DNA from 4 places in the Promicromonospora sp. NPDC057488 genome. Region 4 is predicted to be linked to each of the others. Evidence: riboswitches for the same ligand, from Rfam matches in the RefSeq annotation. Region 4 holds a riboswitch; each other region holds the start of a gene.
The links. A riboswitch is a leader RNA that binds a small molecule or an ion and turns the genes downstream of it on or off. The one in region 4 is predicted to bind thiamine pyrophosphate.

Region 1: it holds a riboswitch for thiamine pyrophosphate, as region 4 does, so the genes downstream of both, ACFU5G_RS07525 (thiamine ABC transporter substrate binding subunit) here and ACFU5G_RS26635 (TenA family protein) in region 4, are expected to answer to the same signal.
Region 2: it holds a riboswitch for thiamine pyrophosphate, as region 4 does, so the genes downstream of both, ACFU5G_RS13900 (YkoF family thiamine/hydroxymethylpyrimidine-binding protein) here and ACFU5G_RS26635 (TenA family protein) in region 4, are expected to answer to the same signal.
Region 3: it holds a riboswitch for thiamine pyrophosphate, as region 4 does, so the genes downstream of both, thiM (hydroxyethylthiazole kinase) here and ACFU5G_RS26635 (TenA family protein) in region 4, are expected to answer to the same signal.

Annotation. Positions count from the first base shown of each region.
Region 1 covers NZ_JBHVEG010000024.1:44,776-50,105, reverse strand. Annotated here, with positions in the region: gene ACFU5G_RS07550 (sulfite exporter TauE/SafE family protein) at 1-804, shown strand, start outside; gene ACFU5G_RS07545 (molybdenum cofactor biosynthesis protein B) at 801-1,313, shown strand; gene ACFU5G_RS07540 (MoaD/ThiS family protein) at 1,316-1,555, opposite strand; gene moaC (cyclic pyranopterin monophosphate synthase MoaC) at 1,552-2,022, opposite strand; gene ACFU5G_RS07530 (DUF4235 domain-containing protein) at 2,043-2,324, opposite strand; TPP riboswitch at 2,362-2,467, shown strand; gene ACFU5G_RS07525 (thiamine ABC transporter substrate binding subunit) at 2,463-3,542, shown strand; gene ACFU5G_RS07520 (ABC transporter permease) at 3,539-5,236, shown strand; gene ACFU5G_RS07515 (ABC transporter ATP-binding protein) at 5,236-5,330, shown strand, end outside.
Region 2 covers NZ_JBHVEG010000057.1:26,633-31,962, reverse strand. Annotated here, with positions in the region: gene ACFU5G_RS13910 (ABC transporter ATP-binding protein) at 1-758, opposite strand, end outside; gene ACFU5G_RS13905 (ECF transporter S component) at 748-1,374, opposite strand; gene ACFU5G_RS13900 (YkoF family thiamine/hydroxymethylpyrimidine-binding protein) at 1,371-2,042, opposite strand; TPP riboswitch at 2,101-2,209, opposite strand; gene ACFU5G_RS13895 (hypothetical protein) at 2,267-2,719, shown strand; gene ACFU5G_RS13890 (flavoprotein) at 2,703-3,290, opposite strand; gene ACFU5G_RS13885 (class I SAM-dependent methyltransferase) at 3,287-3,991, opposite strand; gene ACFU5G_RS13880 (DUF4259 domain-containing protein) at 4,071-4,448, opposite strand; gene ACFU5G_RS13875 (HelD family protein) at 4,738-5,330, shown strand, end outside.
Region 3 covers NZ_JBHVEG010000041.1:6,462-11,791, reverse strand. Annotated here, with positions in the region: gene ACFU5G_RS11045 (alkylphosphonate utilization protein) at 1-367, opposite strand, end outside; gene ACFU5G_RS11040 (aldo/keto reductase) at 550-1,578, opposite strand; gene ACFU5G_RS11035 (TetR/AcrR family transcriptional regulator) at 1,703-2,287, shown strand; gene ACFU5G_RS11030 (GNAT family N-acetyltransferase) at 2,284-2,880, shown strand; TPP riboswitch at 2,935-3,032, shown strand; gene thiM (hydroxyethylthiazole kinase) at 3,022-3,858, shown strand; gene thiE (thiamine phosphate synthase) at 3,855-4,589, shown strand; gene thiD (bifunctional hydroxymethylpyrimidine kinase/phosphomethylpyrimidine kinase) at 4,679-5,330, shown strand, end outside.
Region 4 covers NZ_JBHVEG010000209.1:1,449-6,778, forward strand. Annotated here, with positions in the region: gene ACFU5G_RS26620 (family 43 glycosylhydrolase) at 1-217, shown strand, start outside; gene ACFU5G_RS26625 (methyltransferase domain-containing protein) at 403-1,161, shown strand; gene ACFU5G_RS26630 (SRPBCC family protein) at 1,199-1,630, opposite strand; gene ACFU5G_RS26635 (TenA family protein) at 1,686-2,447, opposite strand; TPP riboswitch at 2,439-2,531, opposite strand; gene ACFU5G_RS26640 (LLM class F420-dependent oxidoreductase) at 2,578-3,357, shown strand; gene ACFU5G_RS26645 (glycoside hydrolase family 15 protein) at 3,303-5,216, opposite strand; gene ACFU5G_RS26650 (hypothetical protein) at 5,317-5,330, opposite strand, start outside.

The DNA.
Region 1 (5,330 bases), on a different contig from region 4:
CCCGCCGCGGCGTCGGCCACGGTGCACCTCGCCGAGATCGGCACCACCCTCGCGTCCGGCGCCTCCCACTGGCGCTTCGGCAACGTGGACTGGAAGGTCGTCGCCAAGATCGGTATCCCCGGCGCGGTCGGCGCCTTCGCCGGCGCCACGTTCCTCTCGTCGCTGTCGACGGAGGTCGCCGGGCCGGTCATGTCGGTGATCCTGCTCGCTCTGGGCCTCTACGTGCTGCTGCGCTTCACGGTGCAGGGCCTGCCGACCCGCTCGGACAAGCCCCTCCGCAAGCGGTTCCTCGCACCCCTCGGCCTGGTGGCCGGCTTCTTCGACGCCACCGGTGGCGGCGGCTGGGGCCCGGTCGGCACGCCCGCCATCCTCGCGAGCGGCCGCCTGGAACCGCGCAAGGTGATCGGCTCGATCGACACCAGCGAGTTCCTCGTGGCCGTCGCCGCCAGCGTCGGCTTCTTCGTCGGCCTGTCCGGCGAGGGCATCAACTTCACCTGGGTGCTCGCCCTGCTCATCGGCGGCCTGATCGCGGCGCCGATCGCGGCCTGGCTGGTGCGCCTCGTGCCGCCGCGCATCCTGGGCTCGCTCGTGGGCGGCGTCATCGTGCTCACCAACTCGCGCACGCTGCTCAACAGCGACTGGATCGCGGCCTCCGACGCCGTGAAGATCCCGGTCTACGTGGTGATCTGGCTGGGCTGGGCCGCCGCCGTCGCCTGGTCCGTGCGGGCGCACCGCAAGGCCGAGGCCCTCAAGCCCGCGCCCGAGCAGGCGCAGGAGCCGGAGGCCGATAGCGTGTCGGCATGACGTCCGACCAGGTCGCGGTGATCACCGTCTCCGACCGATGCGCACGCGGCGAGGCCGAGGACCGTTCCGGCCCCGCCGCGGTGCGCGTCCTGCGGGAGGCGGGGTTCACCGACCTGGTCACCCATCTCGTGCCCGACGGCGTCGAGCCGGTCCGCGACGTGCTGCGGACCGCGCTCGACGCCGGCGCGCGTCTGGTGCTCACCACCGGCGGCACGGGCATCACGCCCCGGGACCTGACGCCCGAGGGCACGCGCGAGGTGCTGGACTACGAGGTCCCGGGCGTCGCGGACGCCGTCCGGCAGCGGGGGGTCGCCGCGGGGGTCCCCACCGCCGTGCTGTCGCGCGGGCTGGTGGGCGTGGCCCGCGGGTCCGCCGGCACGCGCGCGCTCGTGGTGAACCTGCCCGGGTCGTCCGGGGGCGTGCGGGACGGCCTCGACGTGGTGCTCGCCCTGTGGCCGCACGTCCGGTCGCAGCTCGAGGGCGGCGACCACCCCGCCCCGGCGGCGTAGCGTCAGCCGCCCGCGAAGGGCGGGAGCACGTCGACCGTGACGCCGTCCGGCACCGGGGCGTCGTCCGCCGTGGTGCGGGCGCCCGCGACCAGCAGCGCGCACCGCGGGAGCACCGTGGTCAGGCCCGGGTGGGCGGCGGTGAGGGCGCCGCGCAGGGCGGCGACCGACGTCGGGCCGTCGAGCTGTTCGGTGGCGCGCCCGGCGGCCTCGCGGGCGCCGGCGAAGTAGCGGACCGTGATCACTCGGCACGCACCCAGTCGCCCGACTTGCCGCCGGTCTTGCGCTCCAGCCGCACGTCCGCGAGCGAGACCGACTTGTCCAGGCCCTTGACCATGTCGATCACGGCCAGGCCCGCCACGGACACCGCCGTCAGGGCTTCCATCTCGACGCCCGTGCGGTCGGCGGTGCGCACGGTCGCGGTGACCACGACGCCGTCGTCGGTGACCTCCAGGTCGACCGCCGCGCCGTGCACGCCGATCACGTGGGCCAGCGGCAGCAGCTCGGGCGTCCGCTTGGCGGCGGCGATGCCCGCGATCCGGGCCACGGCCAGCACGTCGCCCTTGGGCACGGCGTTGTCGCGCAGCGCCTGGACCACGGCAGGGGTGCAGCGGACCAGACCGGAGGCGGTGGCCGAGCGGACGGTCGGCTGCTTGGCGGTGACGTCGACCATGCGGGCCTGGCCGCGGTCGTCAAGGTGCGTGAAGCTCACGGCACCAGGGTGTCACGTCCTCACACGGCGGAGCGGCGGGCGGCGATCCGCACGGCCGCACGGTGCGCGCCCTTGGCGGCGATCCGCTTGGCGAAGACCGCTGTACCCGCGGCGACAGCGGCGAACACGGTCGCCTGGAGCAGGTCCAGCTCCGGGTCGTCGGGCTTGTTGGGCGCGTCGTTACCCGTCACGCCCTTCCAGATCATGCTGACCGCCTTCTGCGCGACCCAGCCGGCCGCGATCGTCAGGGCGAGAGTGCCGACCTTCTCGCCGAGTGTCTGTTCCGTCTCAATCTGGGCCATCTCCACACCGTAGCCCCCGGCAGCCGACTAGGCTGCATGGAAACGACAGGGGAGCGCCCCCACGGCGCTGAGAGTGCGGAAAGCCGCAGACCCTTGAACCTGATCCGGTTGACACCGGCGGAGGAAGTCGGAGGCACGATGTTGCGTCTTTCCGGTGCCCACAGGGGCACCATCACCACCGGCACGATCGCGGGCACGCTGTCGGCGGCGCTGCTGCTCGCGGGCTGCTCGGGCACGGGTTCCGGCGACGACGCGTCCGGTCCGGGCGACGACGCCCCGACCGTCACGCTCGTGACCCACGACTCCTGGGCGCTCGACGAGAAGCTGATCGACCAGTACGAGCAGGAGACCGGCACCACCGTGGAGGTCAGCGCAGCCGGCGACGCCGGCACGCTGGTCAACCAGCTCGTGCTGACCAAGGACGCGCCGCTCGGCGACGCCGTCTTCGGCATCGACAACACCTTCGCCTCCCGCGCCCTGGACGCCGGGGTGGTCGAGGAGTACACGCCCGCCGACCTGCCCGAGGGCGCCGAGCAGCTCGGCGGGGCGCTCACGCCCGTCGACCAGGGCGACGTGTGCGTGAACGCCGACGAGGCGTGGTTCGAGAAGTCCGGCCTCGAGGTCCCGAAGACCCTGGAGGACCTCGCGGACCCGCAGTACGAGGACCTGCTCGTGGTGACCAACCCGGCGACGTCGTCCCCGGGGCTCGCGTTCCTGCTGGCGACCGTCGGGGCGTTCGGCGAGGACGGGTTCGAGGACTACTGGACGTCCCTGGTGGACAACGGCGTCAAGGTCGCCGACTCCTGGGAGGACGCCTACTACGTGGACTTCTCGGGTGCGGGCGAGGGCGGCGAGCGTCCGCTCGCGCTGTCGTACGCGACGTCGCCGGCCTTCACGGTGAGCGAGGACGGTTCGGAGTCGACCACCAGCGCGCTGCTGGAGACCTGTTTCCGGCAGGTCGAGTACGCGGGCGTGCTCGCGGGCTCGGACAACGTGGAGGGCGCTCGGGCGCTGGTGGACTTCCTGCTCACCCACGACGTCCAGGCCGCCCTGCCGGAGTCGATGTACATGTACCCGGCCGACTCCGCCGTGGAGCTCCCCGACGACTGGCAGAAGTTCGCGCCGCAGGCCGAGGCCCCGTTCGAGGTGGACCCGGCCCAGGTGAGCGAGCACCGCGACGAGTGGATCGAACGGTGGACCGAGACAGTCGTGGGCTGACGCCGACGAACCGGCCCGGGCGCCGGCCGCGCCTCGCACCGTTCCTGTGGGGAGCGGCCGTCGTCGTCCCCCTCGCCTTCCTCGCGATCTTCTTCGCGTGGCCGGTGGTCGCGCTCGTCGTGCGGGGCTTCGTGCCCGACGGCGTGCTCGACCTCACCGGCTTCGCCGAGGTGCTGTCCCGGCCGCGCACCTGGCGGCTCGTGGGGCTCACGCTCACCCAGGCGGTGCTCGGCACGGCGTTCTCGGTGATGCTCGGGCTGCCGCTCGCCTACCTCCTGTACCGGCGGGCGTTCCCCGGCCGCACGCTGGCGCGCGGGCTGGTGACGGTGCCGTTCGTGCTCCCGGCCGTGGTGGTCGGCGTCGCGTTCCGCGCCCTGTTCGCGCCCGGCGGCACCCTCGGGTTCCTCGGGCTCGAGGAGTCGCTCGCCGGGATCGTCGTCGCGCTCGTCTTCTTCAACGTGTCCGTGGTGGTGCGCACCGTCGGCGGGCTGTGGGAACGGCTCGACCCCCGCGCCGAGGAGGCCGCCGCGTCGCTCGGCGCGGGGCCCGCCCGGGTGTTCCGCACCGTCACCCTGCCCTCGCTCGCGCCCGCGATCACGTCCGCGGCCTCGGTGGTCTTCCTGTTCTGCGCCACCGCGTTCGGGGTGGTGCTCGTGCTCGGCGGCGTGCGGTACGGGACCATCGAGACCGAGATCTGGACCCGCACCACCCAGTTCCTGGACCTGCGGGCGGCGTCCGTGCTCTCGATCCTGCAGCTCGTGGTCATCTCGGGCGCCCTCGCCGTCTCCGCGCGGGCCCGCCGGCGCCGCGAGGCCGCCCTGCACCTCGTCTCGGCACGCCGCGCGGCCCGCCCCCTGTCCTGGCGCTCGCCCGCCGACGTCGCCGCGGCGCTCGCGGGCATCGCGATCGTGGCCGGGCTGATCGTGCTGCCGCTGGCCGGGCTGGTGGCCCGCTCGTTCCGCGAGCCGGACGGCTCCTGGGGACCCGGCAACTACCTCGCGCTCGGCACGACCGGCGAGCGCAACGCCCTGGTCGTCACCGTCTGGGAGGCCACGGCGACCTCGCTGCGGATCGCGCTGGCCGCGACCGTGATCGCGCTGGTCGTGGGCGGGCTCGTGGCCCTGGTCGTGTCCCGCCGGCCCCGGTCCGCGGGGGCACGCCGCGCCGTCGGGACGCTCGACGGCCTGTTCATGCTGCCGCTGGGCGTGTCCGCGGTGACCGTCGGCTTCGGGTTCCTGATCACCATGGACCAGCCGGTGCTCGGCCTCGACCTGCGCACCTCCGGGCTGCTCGTGCCGGTGGCCCAGGCCGTCGTGGCCGTGCCGCTCGTGGTGCGCACCGTGCTGCCGGTGCTCCGGGCCATCGACCCCCGCCTGCGCGAGGTCGCCGCCGTGCTCGGCTCCGGGCCGGGCCGCGTGCTGCGCACCGTGGACCTGCCGATCGCCCTGCGGTCGGTCGGGCTGGCCACCGGGTTCGCGTTCGCGGTGTCGCTCGGCGAGTTCGGCGCCACGTCGTTCCTCGCGCGGCCCGACGGCGCCACCCTGCCGGTCGTGATCTACCGGCTCATCGGGCGGCCCGGGGCGGAGAACTACGGGATGGCGCTCGCGGCGTCCGTGGTGCTGGCCGCGCTGACCGCGACGGTGATGATGGTGGCCGAGCTACTGCGCGACGACCGCGCGGGAGGGGAGTTCTGATGGCGGGGCTGGAGGTCCGGGACGTCTCGGTCCGGTACGGCGGCAAGACGGCGGTGGACGGGGTGACGCTCGACGTCGACCCCGGCGAGGTGGT
Region 2 (5,330 bases), on a different contig from region 4:
CCGACCAGGTCCCGGAGCATCGGCACCGTGAGGTCCTCGACGGCGACGTCGTGCCGCACGCGCCCGTCCTTGCCGAGCACGATCCAGCGGTCCGGCAGGGCGGCGGCCCCGGCGTCGCCCGCCAGCTCGTCGAGCCGGTGCTCGACGAGCACGCAGGCGGCACCGGTCTCGCGCCGCACCACGTCGAGCGCACGCCGCACGGCGTCGATCCCGTCGGCGTCGAGCATGGAGGTCGGCTCGTCGAGCAGCAGCAAGCGGGGTGACGGCGCGATGGCCGCCGCGAGCGCCACGCGCTGCAGCTCGCCGCCGGACAGCTCCGCCGTCGCCCGCCCGGCCAGGCCCGCCGCCCCGGCCCGGTCGAGCGCCGTGCGCACGGCGGGCCCGATGAGGCCGGGGGCGACGGCGAGGTTCTCGAGCGGGAACGCGACCTCGTCGAGCACGTCGGGCAGGCAGACGCCGGACTCGGGGTCCTGGGCGACGACGCCGACGACGTCGGCGAGCCCCGCGATCCCCGTGCCGGCGACCGGCCGGCCCGCCACGGTCACGGCGCCGTCCACCTGGGCGTGCACGGCGTACGGCACCGCGCCGTGCAGCATCCGAAGCAGCGTGGACTTGCCCGAGCCCGACGGGCCGAGCACGAGCACGCTCTGCCCGGCGGCGATCCGCAGGTCGACGGGCCCCACGCCGTCGCCGGTGCCGTACACGGCCTCCAGGCCGCTGGTCTCGACGACGGCGGTGGAGGTCACGTCAGCGCTCACGCCGCACCACGGGTCCGCGCCCGGCGGCCGCCGCGCGGCCGATCGCGAACTCGTCCAGCACGCCCGTGCCGTGCAGCCGGTCGACGATCACCTTGGCGAGCAGCCCGCCCAGCACCAGTCCGGAGACGAGCTGGAGGCCCAGGCGCAGCGCCAGGATGTCCTGCCCGTACCAGCCGAACCGGAACGCGGACCACACGAACACCAGGCCCGCGCCGAGCACGCCCGAGAGCGCGTACACGCCCCACCCGAACTTCCGGTAGCGCGTGAGCGCGAACGGCAGCTCGCTGCCCGCGCCCTGGATCGCCGCGGCCACCAGCAGCAGCGGCCCGACCGGGGAGCCCAGGAAGACCACCTCGACCACCGACGCGATCACCTCGGCGATGATGCCGACGAAGGGCTTGCGGATGATCGCGACCGCGATCGGCGCCACCAGGAGCCAGCCGCCCAGCAGCACGTGCTGGGCCAGGTCGCCGGCCGGTCCCATGGCCACGGCGAGCCCGTTCCACGCCTGCACGAGCGCCCAGTACAGGAACCCGAAGACGACGCCGAGCATCACCATGAGCACGATGTCGCGCAGCGGCAGCCGCGCGCGCCGGCGTTCCGTCGTCTCGCTCATCGGGTGCCGCCCGCGTGGCTCGGGCTGTTCACCGAGAGGGTGAGGTGGCTGGTCACGTGCTGGACCGTGCGGCCCGCGAGGACCCACCCGGCGAACGCGCTGGCGAGCACGCGGCCGGCGTCTCCCTCCAGGCGCGTGACGAAGTGCTGCGAGCCGTGGAACGTGCCGTTCTCCTTGGCCAGCTCGATCGCGGCGTAGATGTCGCGCATGTGGTCCGGCGTGACGTCCGCGCGGACGTCGTCGGCCAGGGGGTACAGGGCCCACTCGGCCGTGACGAACCGGCCCGTGTCGCGGCCCTCCGGCACCTCGGTGACGCGCGGCCCCGCGCCGCCGGGCAGCTCGCAGACCACCTCGCCCGGGCAGCCCCTGGACAGGTGCACGGTGATCGCGGCGTGCTTGCCGGACGCCGCGATCCCGACCGTCAGGTCGGTGACGTAGCGCAGCAGGTCGGCCTCGGAGCCGCCCACGTAGGTGCTCACGTCGCCCGTCTCGACCACGAGGCCGGTCGTGTCGGCCTCGCGCAGCGCGCCCAGGATCACGTCGACGTAGTCGTCCGACATGACCGCCGCGGTGATCCGTGCGCCGACGCCGAAGCGCATCGGGTCGCCGCGCAGCCCGGCCGTCTCGTCGGTGCTGGTGGCATCGGTACTGGTGGCAAGGTCTGCCATCGGGGTGCTCCCTGTCCGTCGGATATCCGTCGGCACAGGAGGACGGGCGCCCTACGGCCCCACGTCCTGAGTCGCTTCCTGCGCCGGCATGATCCGGATCAGGTTCTACGGTCGGAGTTCGAGTACTCCCTCTCAGCCCGGCATACCGGACTCCCGTGCACTGCGCTCACCGTAACAGCACGGCCGGACGCCGCCCCCACGCGTCCGCTCGCTAGCATCGGCGCATGCCCGACGACGCCGCGACCGTCCCGTCCCCCTGGGGCGAGCTCGCCCGTGCCACGACCACGCTGACCAGCGGCGAGACCCTGGTCCACGACTGGTACTCGGCCGACGCCGGCGCCGCTGACGGCGAGCCCGAGCTCATGGTCCGGGCGACCGACGCCGCCGCGGCGTCCGCCCTGCTGCCGCGTGTCGCGGCGTTCTTCGCGGACCGCGCGGGCTGGCAGCGGCGCGCGACGGACGCCGTCGTCAAGGAGTTCAGCGCCGAGGAGCCGACGCCGGACGAGCTCGCCGAGGCGGCGCACGACCTCGTGCTGCAGACGGTGGAGGTGCTCGCCGACGGCGACGTCGTGCTGCACCTGGACGACTCGTGCGGGGCGCACTTCCTGGACGGCTACTGGCCGGCCGTGCGGTTCGACGCCGACGACGTCGCCGTGGAGGTCACGGTCGAGGCGTGACCGCTCCTGCGCGGGCCGACGTCACCGTGTCCAGGATCTCCGCCCACGGGAAGTCGTCCGGCACGGCGGCACCCGGTTCGTGCGACTCGCTCGGGCCGATTACGAGGCGCACGCCCCACTCCTCGAGCGTCGCGAGGCTGCCCGCGTAGGCCGGGTGCGCGGCGAACCTGGTGTGGACGTAGGGCGCGGCGACGATCGGTACGCGGCGTCCGACCTGCTCCGCCAGGCGGGTCAGCACGTAGGTGTCGGCGATGCCCAGCGCCCACTTCGTGAGCGTGTTGTACGTCGCCGGGGCCACGATCACGGCGTCCGGGTCAGGCAGCGAGTACCCGACCGTGGTGTGGAAGTCCGTCCGCACCGGACGCCCCGTGACCTCCTCGATCCGCGCCATCGCCTCGGGGAAGGCACGCACCGCCTGCTCCGTGGCCAGGACGCGCACGTCCCAGCCCCGCTCGGTGGCGGGCGGCAGGAGCAGGGACGGCACCTGCCGGGTCGCCCCCGCACCGGTCACCACGACGTACAGCACACCCAGGGTCGTGGGGCCCGGGGCCAGGCCGTCGGCCTCGCTCAACGCGCCTCGAGGACGAAGTAGATGAAGCACAGGAACGCCGACCGCTCACCGCTGACGATCCGAGGCGGGAGCAGCTCGGGCGGGGTGTCGGGCGCCGGTTCGGGCTCGGCCAGCACGGAGATGCCGAACCCCGCGGCGGTGAACGCGTCGACCATCGCGTGCAGGGGCCGGTGCCAGTACGTCAGGGTCGCCGGCTCGCCGTCGAACTCGTGCACCTCCGAGTGCTGCAGGGTGGCGAAGTAGTTGTCCTCGGGGTTGGTGACCACCCGGACGGTGGGGTGGTTGACCGAGAGGATGACCCGGCCGCCGGGCTTCAGCACCCGCCGGAACTCACCGAGGGGCCCGCTCCAGTCCCGGAAGTAGTGCAGCACGAGCGAGGCGACGACGTCGTCGAACGCGTCGTCCGCGAACGGCAACGGCTGGGCGAGGTCACCGACGTGCAGCGGGACGTCGTCGCCCAGCCTGCGCCGGGCGAGCTCGAGCATCGCGGGGCTGCCGTCGATCCCGGTCATGACGGCGCCCCGCGAGCGCAGCGCCTCCGTCACGGGACCCGTGCCGCACCCGGCGTCCAGGACGTGCCGCCCGCTCACGTCACCCGCGAGCCGGACGAGGGCCGGGTGGTTGTAGTAGTTGTTGAGCAGGCTCGACGTGTTCTCGGCGTGGTAGTTGTCCGCGAAGCTGTCGTAGTGGTCCGGCTTCATGAGTCCCCTCGTGTGCGCGGTTTGTCCGATTTCCGGGGAGGCTACCGGAGCGCCGTCGGGGCGGACCGGACCGACACCCTCAGCCGGCGTCGGCCAGCCGCCGGAGCTCGGCGAGGTCGTCGAAGGTGCGGACCAGCACGGCGCGCCGGGCCGCCCGGAACTCCGGGGAGGGACCGAGCCCGTCGACCGTGCTGTCCCAGACCGCCAGGTAGTCGCGCTTCCACGTCTCGATCGTGGCGGCCTCCGGCAGCAGGGCACCCACGTAGTCCAGGCGGGCGAGCACCGCCAGGAGCTCCAAGTTCGCCGGGACGGCCACGCCCCAGTACTCGTCGGGCTCCAGCCCGACCGGGTCACCGGACATCGCCTCGGCGACCTCGGTCACGAGCTGGTCGGTGAGGCGCGACAGGTGGTCCGCCGCGGCGTCGTCGTCGAAGTTGCCCGGACCCCAGGTACCCACGGAGCTCCCTCTCGTTCGTCGTTTCGTTGACCGCGGCTGAGCCTAGCGTCAGGGCCCGAGCCGGCCGGGTTCGTCGCCGCCGGTCCGGTCAAGCGACCTCGTCCGCGCCGGTCGCTCAGCATCGCCGCGCGGTCGGTCCGACTTGAGCCTGCCCCTGGGGCACGGTGTCTGCTGATGAGTTCGTCGACCGATGCGACCGACCTCGGACCGCCAAGGAGGCCGTCCGGCGCCTGAGAGGCGTGGTCGGCATCGGGCCGTAGAGTCGAGCCGACGGGAACGAGACCTGCACATGCGCGAGACGAAGCCCTCCGTCCTGACACCAGCCACCAGCGCGTTCGACCTACCCGCCCGCCTCGCGGCCAAGTCCGACCCCGCGTTGATCGCCGCCGACGAGCAACACTTCGCGGACATCGCCACCAGCCTCGACCGGTCGACCGCGGAGCTGTCGGCGCGGCTCGACGCCGCGCGCCGGGCACCCGCCGTCATGGGGCAGGCGGCGCTGGAGCGTGACCAGGAGGTCCACCGGCTCACCTCGCGGCTGCGCACCCTGCGCCGATTCGGCCTGGACCTGTGCCTCGGCCGCATGGTGCCCGAGGACGGCACGGCAGGCGAGGACGAGGCCGGCCCGGTGTACGTCGGGCGGCTCGGCCTGACCGACGGCGACGGGCGCCGCCTCCTGATCGACTGGCGCTCCCCCGCGGCCGAGCCGTTCTTCGGCGCGACGCACGCGCAGCCGATGAGCCTGACGAGCCGACGCCGCTACCGCTGGACGCGCGGCCGCGTCACCGACTACTGGGACGAGGTGTTCACGCCGGACGCCCTGGAGGCACAGGCCGCGCTGGACGACCAGTCGGCCTTCATCGCCAGCCTGGGCAGCGTGCG
Region 3 (5,330 bases), on a different contig from region 4:
CAGGCTCCCCCGCCAGGCGGATGACTCGGTTGCTCCGGGGATCGACGTGCGGAACTCGGTCCGGCGTCACGAACACGGTCGTGTATCCGGCACGCAGCTCCGCCGCCTGGGGGCCGTGCTCCATGTAGGCCATGCCGGCGCGCGAGAGCAACCCCAGTGCCAGAGCCACGGCGAAGGGACCGAACGGCACAGGTGCAGAATCCGGATCCTGGCCCCCGATCGCGGCCTGGAACAAGAACACGGCGGCAGTGATGACAAGAAGGACCAGCCCACCGAGGCCTGAGAGCACCGCGACACGTACCACCGCAAGGGCCGACGGCCCAGGGATTCTCCGCGCCCGGATCTCGGGGTTCCAGGTCTTCGTCATCACGACCCCACATCCATCACCGCAAACCGGACAGATGCGCTGAACTCTAACGGCCCGCCCACGAGGTGCGCGTCTACCCAGCCATTACGCCCGGAACTGGCCCGTTTCCGGGCGCAATGACTGGGTAGAAGCGCACTATCGGGCGCAGCCTCGGGCGCAGCCTCGGGCGCAGCCCGGCCGGGTCAGGCCGCCGCGCGCTGTTCCGCCGGGCGGCGGCGCAGGGTCGCCTGCTGGATGGCCGGCGGGTCGTAGGCCATGTCGAGGCGGCTGACGTCGGTGCCGGGCGGGACGATCGCGTCGATCCGGTCGAGGATCTCGTCGCTCAGGCTGACCTCGGCGCCGGCGAGCGCGCTGTCGAGGTGTTCCATGGTGCGCGGCCCGATGATCGCGGAGGTGACACCCGGGTGCGCGATCGCGAACGCCATCGCGAGGTGGTTCAGCGGCAGCCCGGCCTCCTCGGCGACGGGGATGAGCTGCTCGACGACGTCGAGGCGCCGCTCGTCCTGCAGGTGCGCGAACCCGTACTGCGCCCGGTGGGCGTCGCTGGCGCGGCCCTTGCGGTACCTGCCGGTGAGCATGCCCCCGGCCAGCGGGCTCCAGACCAGCGTGCCCATGCCGTACTGCTGGGCCACGGGCAGCACGTCGCGCTCGATGCCGCGGTTCAGGATCGAGTACGGCGGCTGCTCGGTGCGAAACCGCTCCAGGCCGCGCCGCTCGGCGACCCACTGGGCCTGGACGATGTCGGCGGCGGGCATGGTGGACGAGCCGATGGTGCGCACCTTGCCCGAGTTGATCAGGTAGGTCAGCGCCGCCAGCGTGTCCTCGACGTCGGTGTCCGGGTCGGGCCGGTGGATCTGGTACAGGTCGATGTGGTCCGTGCCGAGACGGCGCAGCGAGTTCTCGACCTCGGCGATGATCCAGCGCCGGGAGTTGCCCCGGTGGTTGGGGTCGTCGCTCATGGGCAGATGCACCTTGGTGGCCAGGACGACGTCGTCGCGCCGCCCCTTGAGCGCCTTGCCCACGATCTCCTCGGACTCGCCCCGCGAGTACGCGTCGGCCGTGTCGATGAAGTTGATGCCCGCGTCGAGGGCCTTGTGGATGATCTTGACCGACTCGTCGTGGTCGGGGTTGCCGATCGCACCGAACATCATCGCGCCGAGCGCGTAGGGGCTGACCTTGATGCCGGTCCGGCCGAGGCTGCGGTACTGCATGGGGCCCTCCTGGGGTCGAGAGGTCTGGTGAGCGCACCGGCGATGCCGTAGCCTGGAACTAAGCGGAACGCTCTTCCAGAACTATATGGAAAGACGTTCCGGTTAGCAACGGATCGGGAGAGAAGTGACCCAGCACACAGAGCAGCGGCCGCTGCGCCGCGACGCGCAGCGCAACATCGACGCGCTGCTCGACGCCGCCAAGCAGGTCTTCGGCACGTCCGGCGTGGACGCGCCCGCGAAGGAGATCGCCGACCTCGCGGGCGTCGGCGTCGGCACGCTCTACCGGCACTTCCCCAAGCGGTCCGACCTGGTCAAGGCCGTGTTCCAGGCCGAGGTCGACGCCACCGCCGACGCCGCCCCCGCCCTCGCCGCCGAGCACGATCCGGTCGTCGCGCTGGAGAAGTGGCTCCACCGCTACACCGAGTTCCTCGCGACCAAGCGCGGGCTCGCCTCAGCGCTGCACTCCGGCGACCCAACGTTCGACGCGCTGCCCGCCTACTTCATCGGCCGGCTCGGCCCCGCCGTCGGCTCCCTGCTCGACGCCGCCGCCGCGGCCGGCGCCATCCGCGCCGTCGCCAGCCCGAAGGACCTGCTCTACGCCGTCTCCAAGCTGTCCCTGCCGATGAGCGACGAGGAACCCGACCACGGCCGGCGCATGCTCGACCTGCTCGTCGACGGGCTGCGGTACGGATCGGGCGGGCGCCCGTGACGGCAGCCGGCTTCAGCAGCAGCGAGGACGCCCGGGACTACGGCCGCGGCCTGCTGGTCGGCCGCGCCGTCCGGCTGCGCCCCCTGGCCGAGGACGACCTGCCGCACCTGGACCGGTGGTGGCGGGAGACCGAGTGGCAGCCGCTGCAGCAGCCCACCGTCCGGCCCCGGCCGGTCGGGACCGCCGCAGACCTGTTCCGTGCGTGGAGCGCCAACACCGACCCCGGCGCCGTCGGCCTGAGCGTCGAGACCCTCGAGGACCCGCACCTCGTCGGGCACGTGACCGTCTACGGGGCAAGCCTGCCGCAGCGCACCGGCACCCTCGGCATCATCCTCGGGCCCGAGCACACCGGGCACGGCTACGGGCCGGACGCCGTCCGTGTCCTGCTCCGCCACGCCTTCCAGGAGATGAACCTGCACCGCGTCGAGCTGAGCGTCTGGGCCTTCAACACCGACGCGCGGCGCGCCTACGAGCGGTGCGGCTTCGTCGTGGAGGGCCGACGGCGGGAGGCCGTGTTCCACGCCGGCCGGTACCACGACGACGTCGTCATGGGCATCCTCGCGAGCGAGTGGAGCGCGACCGGGCCGAGCTAGCACCCCACCCACCGAGACGGTTCCGTGCGGACGCCGTGCGCGACTAGGGTGGGCCCACTTGGCGCGGGGCGCCGGGCACCTGCCCGGCTGAGATGCACCCGTGGAACCTGATCTAGGTAGTGCTAGCGAAGGGAACGCCTCATGGGCTCCGTCCTGCCCGACGCCGTCGCGTCGGTCGTCACCGCGGTGCGCGACACCGCCCCCCTGGTGCACTGCGTGACCAACGTCGTGGTCACCAACTTCACCGCGAACGTGCTGCTCGCCGCCGGCGCGGCACCGGCCATGGTCGCCGACCCCGAGGAGGCGCCGGTCATGGCCGGCGTCGCCGGCGGGCTGCTGATCAACCTCGGCACCGTCGAGGGCGGCCAGGCCGACGGCATGCGCGCCGCCGTCGACGGCGCCACCGCCGCCGGCGTGCCCTGGGTGCTCGACCCCGTGGCCATCGGCGCGCTGCCGCTGCGCACCCGGCTCGCCGCCGAGCTGTTCGCCCGCGGCCCCGCCGTCGTCCGCGGCAACGCGTCCGAGATCCAGGCGCTCGCGGGCGGGGCCGGCGGCCGCGGTGTCGACTCCCTGGACACGCCCGACGGCGTGCGGGACGTCGCGCTCGGCCTGGCGCGGTCCTCCGGCGCCGTGATCGCCGTGAGCGGCGCGTCCGACCTGATCACCGACGGTGAGCGGGTCGTGCGCGTCCAGGCGGGCAGGGCGCTCATGACACGCGTGACCGGGGTCGGGTGCTCGCTCGGCGCGCTGGTCGCGGCGTGCGCCGCCGTCACCGAGGACCGGCTGCTCGCCGCGGCGGCCGCGACGGCCTGGCTCTGCGTCGCCGCGGACCGCACGACGTCGGCCACGCCCGGCAGCTTCGCCGTCGAGCTGGTGGACCGCGTGTTCGACGTGGACGCCGAGGCGGTCGGGTTCGGCGCGGGGCTGGTGAACGAGTCCTTCCCGGCCGCGGGCGCGGCCGCGCGGGTCGGCGCGTGAGCGCCCGGATCCGCCTCGACCCGTCCGTCTACCTCGTCACCGACACCCAGCAGTGCGGCGGCCCCGCCGGGGTCGTCGCCACGGTGGGTGCGGCGGTCGACGGCGGCGTCACCGCCGTCCAGCTCCGCGACCCGGGGGCGAGCACGCGCGAGCTCGTGGACCTCGGCCACGCCCTGGTCGCGCTGCTCCGGCCCCTCGGGGTGCCGCTGATCGTCGACGACCGGGTCGACGTCGCGCTCGCGGTCGACGCCGACGGCGCCCACGTGGGCCAGCACGACCTGGACCCCCTCTCCGCGCGCAGGCTCCTGGGCCCGGACCGGCACCTCGGGCTGAGCGTGAGCACGCCGGAGGAGGCGCGGGCGGTCGCGGACCTGCCGGCCGGCACGGTGGACCTGCTGGGCGTCGGGCCCGTGCGGCCCACCCTGACCAAGGCCGACGCCCGTACGGCGATCGGCTTCGCCCGGCTCGGCGTCGTCACGGCCGCCTCGCCGCTCCCCTGCGTGGCGATCGGCGGGCTGCGGGCCGCCGACGTCGCCGCGCTGCACGGGGCGGGGGCGGCCGGGAGCGCCGTGGTGTCCGCCGTCTGCGGCCGGCCAGACCCGGCCGCCGCGGCACGGGAGATCGCCCGGGCGTGGGCCGCGGTTCGCGGCGGCCCGGACCCGGGCGGCGAACCGACGACCGGACGCGTGCCGACCGGCCGGCCCGGCGTGACGGCGGGACCCGCCGCATGACCGCGCCGCACGCCGCGCCGTCCGCGGCAGCACGCACCCGCCTCGCAGCCGACGTCGGACCGCGCACCCGGCCGCCTGGGCACCCCGTCGTGGCGCTGACGATCGCCGGGTCGGACCCGTCCGGCGGCGCCGGGATCCAGGCCGACCTGAAGACCTTCGCGGCGCTCGGCGGCTACGGCTGCGCGGTGCTCACGGGGCTGACGGCGCAGTCGACGACCGGGGTGACGCGGGTGCACCCGGTACCCGCCGACATGGTGCGCGCGCAGCTCGACACGCTGTTCGCCGACGTCGCCGTGGACACGATCAAGATCGGCATGACGACGGACGCCGCCGTCGCGCGGGCGGTCGCCGCCGTCCTGCGCGACCTGCGGGCCGCCGGGCGGGCGCCGTTCGTGGTGCTCGACCCGGTGATGGTCGCGACGTCGGGCGACCGGCTGCTCGCGCCCGACGCCGAGGCGGTGCTCCGGGACGAGCTGCTCCCCCTGGCCGACCTCGTCACGCCCAACCTGCCCGAGGCCGCCGTTCTGCTCGGCGTCGAACCGGCCCGCGACGGCCGTGCGACGGCGGACCAGGCTCGGGCGCTGAGTGCGCTCGGGGCGGGGTACGCGCTGGTCAAGGGCGGGCACCTCGACTCGGCGGAGTCGGTCGACCACCTCGCGGGGCCCGGCGGGAACGACGTCGTCGCCCTGGCCGCGCCCCGCGTGCCGACCCGGAACACCCACGGCACGGGCTGCACGCTGA
Region 4 (5,330 bases):
CACGCTGCACGTGGGCTACGCCAACGGCTCGGTCGAGACGGCGTCGCACACGGTGACGGTCAACGGGGCCTCCGCCGGGTCGGTCAGCTACCCGATCACCGGCTGGGACAACTGGCAGCAGGCCAGCAAGGACATCACGCTGCAGGCCGGCTGGAACACCATCCGCCTGGGCAAGGGGACGGCGTTCACGGAGCTCGACTACATCGAGGTCGCGTAGCCGACGCCGCGGAACACCGGCCACCGCCGGCGAGCGCCGCAGCCCAGCGATTGCGCCCGGACCTGCCACCGTTCCGGGCACGATCGCTGGGCTGCCGCACATGCCGTGCACGCCGGGCACAATCGCTGGGCTGCTCCGCGCGTGATGTATCTTGACATCAAGATACTCGACGGCGAGGAGTTGTGATGGCCGACTGGAACCCCGGCGCATACCTGCAGTACACGGACGAGCGGTCCCGGCCGTTCACGGAGCTGGTCGCCCGCGTGCCCGGGTCGCCGGCCACGATCGTCGACCTGGGCTGCGGCCCGGGTCACCTCACCCTGGTGCTCCGCGCCCGCTGGCCCGAGGCGCACGTCACCGGCGTGGACGTCTCCCCCGCCATGATCGAGCGCGCCCGCGAGGCGGACCCGGGCACCGAATACGTGCTGGCCGACCTCAGCACCGACGAGCACACGGCCGACCTGGTGATCAGCAACGCGGCGCTCCAGTGGGTCCCGGGCCACCGCGAGCTCCTGACGACCCTCGCCGACCGGGCCACCCAGACGTTCGCCTTCCAGGTGCCGGGCAACCACGACGCGCCCAGCCACGTGCTGCTGCGCGAGGTCGCGGCACGCGCGCCGTACGCCGACGTCGTCGGACCGGTGGAGCGGCGGGCCACCGCCGACCCGGGCGAGTACCTGGAGATCCTGGCCCGGCCGGGCTGGTCGGTGGACGCGTGGGAGACCACGTACACGCACGTGCTGCACGGCCCGGACCCGGTGCTGCGCTGGATCTCGGCGACCGGAGCCCAGCCCACGCTCCAGGCGCTGGAGGCGAAGGACCCGGCCCTGCGTGCCCGGTTCGAGGAGGACTTCGGCGCGGCCCTGCGCGCGGCGTACCCCGAGCACGCGCACGGCACGCCCCTGGCGTTCCGCCGGGTGTTCGTGGTGGCCACGCGAGCCTGATTCGGGACGACGCCGGGCGCCGGCGCCGGGCCCGGCGTCAGCCCTGCTGGGTGACCCGGGCCTCGAGCCCGGCCAGCTCGGCGTCGACGTACTCCCGGGTGCGCTTGCGCACCATGCCGCCGACCAGCCAGGCCAGCGAGCCGGTCTGCGTGATCGCGAGCGTCACCTTGGACCGGCCGCCGGGCAGCGGCTCGATCAGGTGCTCCGCCTGCGTGGTCACGCCCGGCGCCTCCGTGATCCACGCGAAGTGCCGCGGCGGGTCCCACTCGTCCATCAGCCAGACCGCGAGCGGCAGCTCGGGCTGCTCGATCCGCACCTGGGTGCCGACGTCGGGCGGGTTGGGCCCGTCGATGATCTCGACCGACCGCATGGACGGCGTCCAGTCGGGCATGTGCTCGACGTCGGACAGGACCGCCCAGACCTCCTCGGGCGTCGCGTCGATCTCGGCGGAGGTGCTGTAATTCGGCATCGGTGCTCCTGTCCTCGGGTCGGCGCCGTCGGCGGCGTCACCCCCTAGTCTCGGCCTACAGGGGCGGCGTCGGCCAGGCGGGCCGGGTCAGGCCCTGCTCGAAGAAGAGGTACTCGTGCACCGACGAGATCTCGAAGGCGCCCAGCATGCGTTCCCGCTGGTCCGGGGAGACCCAGCGGGCGGCGTCGTCGGCCAGGGCGCGAGCCTGCCGGGTCGCGGCCTGGAAGCCCTCGTCACCGTAGGTGCCGATCCACGCCGCGTAGGGGTGGCCGGCCAGCCCGCCGGGGCGGCGTCCGGCCAGGTCCGCGAGCACACTGCCCACGTGGGCGTATAGCCAGTAGCAGGGCAGCAGCGCCGCGATGGTCTCCGCGTAGCTGCCCGACGCCACGGCGTGCAGGTGACCGGTGTAGGCCGCGGTCACGGGCGAGGCCTCGACGGCGGCGACGTCACCCGCGGCGAGCCCGGCGTGGGCGCCCAGCCAGTCGCGGTGCAGCGCCGTCTCGACCTCCAGCGCCGACACCGACGACCGGGCGAGGAAACCCTGCGCGGCCGGGTCGGGCGCGAGCTGGGCGGCCCGCGCCAGGACACGCGAGTACTCGCGCAGGTAGGCGGCGTCCTGGGCGAGGTAGAACGCGAACGCCTCGGTGGGCAGCGAGCCGTCCGCGAGCGCCTGGAGGAACGGCATGCGGTCGACGGCGTCGCGCCAGCCCGCGATGCGGTCCCAGGCCTCCTCGGTGAAGGGGCGGACGGCGCCGTCGTCGGGCGCGGTGCGAGTCTCCACAGGTGTCGCCGTGGAGACGGGTACGACAGAGGTCACGATGGACATCCCTTCGCCAGCATGATCTGGATCAGGTTCGACGGGTGTGGTCTCAGCCCTGGCAGGGCACCCCGTGTCACGTGCCGCCGAGGCTACCGGACCTGGGTCGTGCTGGTCGTAGGCTGCCGCCATGACAGACCGCTCCATCCGCATCGGAGTCCAGCTCCAGCCCCAGCACGCCGAGTACTCGCAGCTTCGTGACGCGGTGCTCCGCGCCGAGGACGCCGGCGTCGACATCATCTTTAATTGGGACCACTTCTTCCCGCTCAGCGGCGACCCCGACGGCAAGCACTTCGAGTGCTGGACCATGCTCGGTGCGTGGGCCGAGCAGACCGAGCGCGTGGAGATCGGCGCGCTGGTCTCGGGCATCGGCTACCGCAACCCCGACCTGCTGGCGGACATGGCGCGCACGGTCGACCACATCTCGGGCGGGCGGCTGATCCTGGGCCTCGGTGCCGGCTGGTTCGAGAAGGACTACGACCAGTTCGGCTACGAGTTCGGCACGGCGGGTTCCCGGATCGCGAGCCTGGCCGACGCCCTGCCGCGCATCAAGGCCCGGCTGGCGGCCGGCAACCCGGCGCCCACCCGCGAGATCCCGGTCCTGATCGGCGGTGGCGGGGTGCGCAAGACGCTGCGGATCGTGGCCGAGCACGCCGACATCTGGCACGCGTTCGGCGACGTGCCGACCCTGACCAGCAAGTCGGCGATCCTGGACGAGCACGGCGCCGCCGTCGGCCGGGACACCGCGAAGCTGGTGGAGCGTTCGGTGCAGGCGCAGGGTTCGCCCGAGGAGACGGGCGAGGCCCTGGTGGCGGCCGGGGCCACGCTGTTCACCGTGGGGGTGACGGGGCCGGACTACGACCTGTCGACCGCGGAGCGCTGGATCGCCTGGCGCGACTCCCGCGGCTGAGATTCGGCCGGGACGGCCTTGGTTCCGGGGGCGGCGGCGCGCTCGCCGTCGACCTCCGGACCGGCCACGCGCTCGGCGAGGCCCTGGCCGAGCCGCAGCGCGCTGTTGACGAGGCCCAGGTGGCTGAACGCCTGGGGCGTGTTGCCGAGGTGGCGGCCCGTGCGCACGTCGTACTCCTCGCTGAGCAGCCCCAGGTCGTTGCGCAGCGTGAGCAGCCGTTCGAACAGGGCGACGGCCTCCTCGACGCGGCCGACGCCGTGCAGCGCGTCGACGAGCCAGAAGTTGCACACCAGGAACGTCGCCTCGGATCCCGGCAGGCCGTCCACCTGGTCGTCGGACTCGTTGTGGTACCGCCGCAGGAGCCCGTCCTGGCCGAGCTCGCGCTGCACGGCGTCGACCGTGCCGACCACGCGGGGGTCGTCCCAGGGCAGGAACCCGACCTGCCCGATGAGCAGCAGCGCGGCGTCGAGCCCGTCGGAGCCGTAGAACTGGGTGAACGTGTTGCGCTCGGCGTCGAACCCGTTGGTAAGGACGTCCTCGTGGATGCGGTCGCGGACGGCGCGCCAGCGTTCGACGGGTTCGTCCGGCAGGTCGTACTTCTCGACGGCGCGGACGGCGCGATCGAAGCCCGCCCAGGCCATGACGCGCGAGTGCACGAACGCGCGGCGCGGGCCGCGCACCTCCCAGAGCCCGTTGTCGAGGTCGGCCCAGTGCTCCTCGAGGTGTTCCAGCAGGGCCCGCTGCAGCCGCCACACGTCCTGGTCCTGCTCCAGCCCCGCCTCGCGGGCCTGGTGCAGGGCGTCCAGCGTCTCGCCCCACACGTCGATCTGGAGCTGGTTCGCCGCCCCGTTGCCGATCCGGACCGGCGCGGAGCCCTCGAAGCCGGGCAGCCAGTCGATCGTGTACTCCGGCAGCCGACGGCGTCCGTCGAGCCCGTACATGATCTGCAGGTCCGCGGGGTCGCCGGCGACGGCGCGCAGCAGCCACGCCCGCCAGTCCCGCGCCTCGTCGATGAAGCCCGTGCCGATCAGGGCCTGCAGGGTGAGTCCGGCGTCGCGCAGCCAGCAGTACCGGTAGTCCCAGTTGCGTTCGCCCCCGATCTCCTCGGGCAGCGACGTCGTGGCCGCCGCCGCGATGGCGCCCGTCGGCGCGTAGGTCAGCGCCTTCAGCGTGATCAGCGACCGGTGGACGGCGTCGGGCCAGGGGCCGGTGTAGGTGCACCCGCCGACCCAGGACCGCCAGAAGTCCTCGGTGTCGGCCAGCGCCTCGTACGGGTCCACGGGATCCTTCGTGGCCAGGTGCGACGCGTGGTAGTTCAGGACGAACGGCACCCGGTCCCCCGGTCCGACGGTGAACTCCGCGCGCAGCACCGAACCCTCGTTCGCGCCCGCGTGCTCCAGCGGCACCGGCGAGTCGATCCGCACCGAGTCCGGACCGGCGACGGCGCGCAGCGCGTCCCGGTCCCAGGTGATCCAGGGCACGATGTTGCCGTAGTCGAACCGGAGCCGGAGCTCGGTCGTCATCGGCACGTGCCCGCTGATGCCCTCGACGATCCGGACCAGGTCGGCCTCCTCGCCGCGCGGCGGCATCAGGTCGAGCACCCGCACCCGCCCCTCGGGCAGGTCCCACTCCGTCTCCAGGATCAGCGTGTCGCCGCGGTAGCGCCGGCTCGTGCACGCGCCGCCCGACGTCGGGCCGAGCTGCCACGACCCGTGCCGCTCGTCGCCGAGCAGGGCCGCGAAGCACGCCGGGGAGTCGAACCTCGGCAGGCACATCCAGTCGATCGAACCGTCGCGGCTGACCAGAGCCGCGGTCTGGAGGTCCCCGACCAACCCGTAATCCTCGATTCGGCGCGTCACCGTCAAAGACTAGGTTCGGCGCGACCCGGACACCATGGGTCGACGTGTCAGACGTACAGGCCCCTCTGGTGACCTGTACGCCTGACACGTCAGGCGGGGCTCAGAACGAGGACG